2 regions of the Bacillus sp. EB V-12 genome follow, and region 2 is predicted to be linked to the other one. Evidence: predicted binding sites of a transcription regulator. Region 2 holds the regulator's gene; the other holds the start of a gene.
The links. Region 2 encodes Rex, which represses fermentation and respiration genes when NADH is low (regulators of the CRP and FNR family bind a similar motif). Its sites were predicted from a motif close to TTGTGAAATATTTCACAA; they were not measured.
Positions count from the first base shown of each region.

Region 1: ACZDYH_RS09390 (formate/nitrite transporter family protein) is a predicted target of Rex. The motif match lies at 1,992-2,009, and genes of this name have one in related genera.

Region 1 is NZ_JBUXJL010000002.1:544,256-547,460, forward strand. Features, by position in the region: gene ACZDYH_RS09380 (prepilin peptidase) at 1-702, shown strand, start outside; gene ACZDYH_RS09385 (cyclic-phosphate processing receiver domain-containing protein) at 717-1,028, shown strand; gene ACZDYH_RS09390 (formate/nitrite transporter family protein) at 1,056-1,907, opposite strand; gene ACZDYH_RS09395 (TerC family protein) at 2,109-2,903, opposite strand; yybP-ykoY riboswitch at 2,994-3,160, opposite strand; gene ACZDYH_RS09400 (TrkH family potassium uptake protein) at 3,199-3,205, opposite strand, start outside.
Region 2 is NZ_JBUXJL010000028.1:8,306-11,510, forward strand. Features, by position in the region: gene ACZDYH_RS29855 (CPBP family intramembrane glutamic endopeptidase) at 254-1,003, shown strand; gene ACZDYH_RS29860 (YdiK family protein) at 1,000-1,191, shown strand; gene ACZDYH_RS29865 (redox-sensing transcriptional repressor Rex) at 1,221-1,850, opposite strand; gene ACZDYH_RS29870 (ABC-F family ATP-binding cassette domain-containing protein) at 2,038-3,205, shown strand, end outside.

The sequences.
Region 1 (3,205 bases), on a different contig from region 2:
CTGTTAGCAGGGATGGTGTTTGGTTCTTTTTTTATGTTAGTTGCGGTGAGGGTTCCATTAGGTGCGTCTATTATTACCCCGCGTTCACATTGTTATTATTGCAAATATGTGCTAAGGCCAAAAGAACTAATCCCCATCATTTCATTTTATATACAAAGAGGCTGTTGTACGAATTGTAAGAGGAAAATTCCAATTATATATGTAGCATTTGAATGTATAACAGGAAGTATATTTCTTCTTACCGTGTATATGATTGGAATAGAACGAGAACTTATTATCATTTTATCCCTTTTTTCGCTACTTCTTATTATTTCAGTTACAGATTACTTATATATGTTAATTCCTGATTGTATTTTAATTTCGTTTGCCGTTTTACTCATTCTCGAAAGTATTTTTGTACAATTAGTTACTTGGACAGATAGTATAGTTGGTAGTGGTGTTATATTCCTTTTGTTATATTGCATGCAAAAGATATATCCAGAAGGGCTTGGCGGAGGAGATATAAAACTACTTTCGTTACTTGGTTTTATAGTAGGAGTGAAGGGAGTTTTTATCGTTTTATTTTTAGCATCTTGTTTTAGTCTTTGTTTTTTCGGGATTGGTATCGTATTAAAACGTATAGAAGTAGGAAAGCCAATTCCATTTGGTCCTTTTATTAGTCTTGGGGCAATGTGTTATGTATTGGCCGCATATTCAAATTAGAGAGGGAGTCAAAAATGAACGTATATATGGATGATCAAAGAAGTTGCCCGTTCGGGTATGTGTCCGCAACTACGGTAGAATGTGCCTTGCAAATGGTTCGGAATTATGATGTGAATATTCTTTCCCTTGATTTTAATATGGGGTGGAGAGCAAAAAATGGACTAGATTTTGTAGAAGCTTTTTGTACAGAGGGATTATATGTGAATGAAATTCACCTTCATACGAATGATGTCATCGGTATGCACAAGATGAAACAGAGAATGGATAAGGGAAAAGAAGAAGGAGAAATTAATCCTCACCTTGTTGTTAAATACGTGGGAAGCTAAAAACTCCAAAGTAAAACTTTGGAGTTTTTAATGTTTCATATGTGCTTGTAAAGGAATAATCTCTTCTTGTTGAGCTGCTGCGATTTCAGTTTCTTCCTGTTGAACTTCAGGTGTTTTCTTTGTTAAGTAGTGGTATACCATACCGACAAATACTGATCCGCCAATAATGTTACCGATTGTAACAGGAATTAAGTTATGAATAGCACCTGAAAAAGAAATTGTCTCAGGATGCGGTGAAACTAAAGATAAAGCAAAGAGTGATAAGTTTGCAATACTATGTTCGTAACCAGATAAGAAGAATGTGAAAACAAGTAGCATCATGACTATTATTTTTGCTGTGTCACCTTTAACCTGAGAAGGTAAGAAACAAGCAAGACATACGAGCCAGTTACATAAAATGGCTTTAAAGAATAACTGCATTGTAGGTGTGTTCATCTTTCCTTCAACGACTTTACTCATTAAGTGACCGTGATCAATTGCTTCAAAAATTCCAGTTGCGTAAAATAGTAAGGCAAAGAATAACGCGCCGGCTAAGTTACCTGCATAACAAGCAACCCAGTTACGTAGTGTATCAGAAATCGTTGTTTCTTTTCTTAAAGTTGCTACAGTAAAGTACATTGTGTTCCCAGTAAACAATTCAGCACCGCCATATATAATAAGTACGAGAGCAATCCCGAAAAACATAGAAGCAGCTAAATAAGTTGCTGGTGAATCTGCAATGTGAAAAAAGTTACCTAATTTAAAACATAGTACAATAATAAAACCGATATAAATACCCGCAAGTGCAGCACGAATGAAATATTGCATTGGGTTTGTATCTAGTATTTTCTTTTTGCTTTTAGCCAGTTTGACAACATAATCTAGTCCTTGTTCTAGCATGAGTAATACGCTCCTTTAGTAAATCTTCTATAAATACTCCTTATATGAATAAAGTACATGGAATTGTTCTCACTTTCAATAAGTTTGTGCAATGTTTCACAAAAAGGACATACATACATTAAGAAAACGTTTACAAAAGGTAGTATAATGGAATTTTTTCTGGACATTGGGAGGAAGAAAGAAAAAGAAAAAGCGCTGTAATTACAGCGCTTTTTCGTCTAAATTCTTTTCTACTTTTACTTCTACTTCTTTTGAGAAGAACCAACCACCAACTGCGATTCCGACTAATACAATCCAGAATGTAAGCTTCCACGGAGTGGATTCTGGGAATGAATGTGGAATTACATTTAATGCAGGGTGTGCTAATGTATAAACTGCTAGCTTCACACCAACCCAACCTACAATTAAGAATGCTGCGGTTTCAAGTCCTGGTTTACGTTTTAAGATTTGTACGAAAGCAGTTGCTGCAAATCGCATAATGATTAATCCGATAAGTCCACCTACAAAGATAACAACGAATTGCCCAGTATCAAGACTACCAATTGTACCTAATCCTGTTTTTGGTAAAGTCATTGCTAGTGCAACAGCAGCTAAAATTGAATCAACTGCGAAGGCGATATCAGCAACCTCAACTTTAAATACAGTCCACCAAAAGTTCTCTTGTTTTTTCTTTGCTTCTTTTTCTTCTGTTTCTTCATCTGTGTTCTTTTTAACATATGTTTTAAATAAGTGATTACCAGCGATAAACATAAGGTAGATGGCACCGATTGCTTGCACTTGCCATACATCGACTAAGAACGAAATCATAAATAACGATCCAAATCGGAAAACAAATGCCCCCGCTAATCCATAAAATAGTGCTTTCTTTCTTTTTTCTTCTGGTAAATGTTTTACCATAATTGCAAGAACAAGAGCGTTATCAGCCGCTAAAATCCCTTCAAGTGCAATTAGGATGAGTAATACCCAACCATACTCCAATAATAATGATACATCCATGTACATTCTCCTCTCATTTCTATAAGTTCTAAATAAGTGAAGAATTTCCCCACTATTTAGTTTCCCCATACTCCTGCCTATTAACTTTGGAAGAATCTGGAAGTGAATGCAAAAAAGACCTCTGCCGTTAATAGGCAAAGGTCTTGCTAGACATATGTAATAAAAAATGCCAACAAAGCCGGAAGAACTAAGTTCTACGTAATGACGACTTTGTTTCCAAGAAATATTCTTGGACGCTACTCCCCTTTGGAGATATGTTATTGTATTCTCATTATATGGATAATTTATACGGTTGTCAACCT
Region 2 (3,205 bases):
ATATAAACTTTCTATATAGAATACTGCCTTTACTATATGAATCGTTGTTTCCACTGCTCGTATGTTACAATATGAAAGGACACCCTAAGTTGTTTTCGCTACACACACAACTTTCTCCTGTCTTCTATTATAATTTCAAATAAGGATTTACGAAAAAAACATAATTCAAGTGAGGTTTATATCGTAGGTAGCATATTTACATGTTATCCTAACTTATCTCATACACTATAGTTAGAAAGGATGGTTAAACCATTTGAAGAAACAATACTGGTGGATTATCGTTACATACATTTTAATGCAGTTATCTGGCGTTGTTGGATTACCACTTCTCCTAAAAACAGGACTCTATGATAATAGAGGATTTACCATTGAGGAAAAAGGACAAATCATAACGGGACACTGGGCAATCATTAGCTTCTTTATTGCATTATGTATCGTACTTTGGTTACTTAGAACGGATATTCGTGACAGGCATTTAGATGCAATGCGCTCTTCTGTTCCAGCTACTATTGGATGGATTTTTATCGGGTTCTTCTTAGCTTTCTTTTCACAAATAGTTGCCGGTATGATCGAGATGCAACTGCTAGGAATTAAACAAGGTTCAGAAAATACAATGAAACTGATGGAAATTGCAAGAACGACACCTTGGTTCCTTATTGTTGTTTCTATAATTGGACCTATCTTAGAAGAAATCGTATTTAGAAAAATTCTATTCGGTACACTTTATAAGAAGTTTAACTTCTTTATTGCAGCTATCATTAGTTCGCTTGTATTCGCAGCAATTCATTTTGATTTTACTCACTTATTGGTATACACTGCTATGGGGCTCGTATTCGCCTTCTTATATGTGAAGACGAAACGTATTATCGTTCCGATTGCAGCTCATGTTGCAATGAATACATTAGTCGCTATTGGGCAAATTTTTATGAGCAATGAACAAATTCAAGAAATGATTAAAGAAGCTGAAAAAATGCAAGGCTTTATCGGAGGATTTTTTGTATGAGAAACTCACCATTGTTCATGGCTGCACTATACTTCCTTCTTGGATGTATCTTTACACGCTTCGCCATTACGAACGTGACAGATACAATCTGGAATATGTGGACAATACTATTTGCAGTTATGGCAACAATTGATTTTAATTTGGCACTTCGCCTTATATTAGTTAAATTCACAAACAAGAAACAATAATAAAACGCAGAGGTCGCTCCCTCTGCGTTTTATTGTGGATAGTTTTTCAAAAAGTAAACTAATGTTTGTAACTCTACAGCTAAGTCAATATGATGAATTCTAATATTCTCTGATACGTTTAATCGCGCTGGTGTGAAATTCAAAATACCGTGCACGCTTGTTTCAGCTAATCTATCTGCTACAGCTTGTGCTACTGTAGCCGGTACTGTTAATATTGCCACTTGTATATCATTTGATAATCTCTCTTCTAATTCATCTAAATGATATACAGGAATGCCCCCGATTTCTGTTCCAACTTTCTCTTCACTAACATCAAATGCCATTTCAATTTTTGTATTATTGTTTTTCGTGAAATTATAATGTAAGAAAGCGGTCCCTAAATTACCTACTCCAATAAGTGCTACACGTGTTATATCATCTTGATCAAGTGTTTCGCGGAAAAATGATAATAAATAATTTACGTTATATCCATATCCCTTTTTCCCTAACGCTCCAAAATACGAAAAATCTCTTCGTATTGTTGCGGAATCTACTTTTACTGCCTCACTCAATTCGGCCGATGAAACACGCTGCTTACCAGAAAGAGATAAGTTTTGGATAAATCGATAGTATAGAGGCAATCTTTTAGCAGTGGCTTGTGGAATCTTTTGCTGATCCATATGACCTCTCCTCTCTTCCTATCTTTATTCATATACTTTAATCAAATACAGAAGTTTAGCACTCATTAAATTCCTTGTATAATAAAGAGAAGAAGTATTCTCTCTTTATTTTAAACTATACACTATTTTTAGTATGATTGAGAAATATAAACATGGCAAAGTTAAGAAATTATTTGAGGTGAAAACATTGATTTTATTACAAGTAAACGCGCTTTCGAAATTATACGGTGCAGAAACAATTCTTGCAAACATAAAATTGGAAGTACAAACAAAAGATCGTATCGCATTAGTTGGAAGGAATGGAGCAGGTAAATCTACATTATTAAAAATTATCGCTGGTGAATTATCTCATGATGGTGGCGAAATTATAAAACCGAAAGATGTCTCAATCGGATATTTAGCTCAAAATACTGGACTAGAAACGTCTTTAACAATTTGGGATGAAATGCTAACCGTCTTTACCCATTTACAGCAAATGGAGACAAAACTCCGAAGGCTTGAGCAAGAAATGGGAAAAGAAGAAAACTTTTCAAACGAAGCTACATATGAAAGATTGTTAGCTGATTATGACCAATTACAACTCAATTATAAAGATCAAGGTGGATATCAATATGAAGCGGATATTCGCTCCATTTTAAGCGGCCTTGGCTTCCCAGTTGAAACGCACCAGACGACGATCTCTACTTTAAGCGGCGGGCAAAAAACAAGATTAGCTCTCGGGAAATTATTATTAACAAAACCAGACTTACTTATTTTGGACGAGCCTACAAACCATTTAGACATCGAAACATTAACATGGCTTGAGCAATATTTGCAAGGTTATCCTGGCGCAATATTAATCGTCTCACATGACCGTTATTTCTTAGACAAACTCGTTACACAAGTATATGAAATTTCGAATAAAGAAAGCAGACGATTTGTTGGTAACTACAGTAAATATTTAGACTTAAAATCAGCATTATATGAGCAAGAAATGAAACGTTACGAAAAACAACAAGATGAAATCGCAAAACTTGAGGACTTCGTTCAAAAGAATATAGCTCGCGCTTCTACAACGAAACGTGCTCAAAGTCGCCGTAAACAACTAGACAGAATGGAATTATTAACGAGACCATTAGGGGATTCTAAGTCAGCATCATTCCACTTCGATATTGAAAAACAAAGTGGAAATGATGTTTTACAAGTAAATGATGCAACCATCGGCTATAATGAAAACCCTATAATTGAACATGTAACTATGCGCTTAACTCGCGGAGATAGTGTTGCTTTAGTTGGTCCAAACGGAATTGGGAAATCCACATTGTTAAAATCCATTGTGAATAAGTTACCACTATTAAATGGTGATGTTTCTTTCG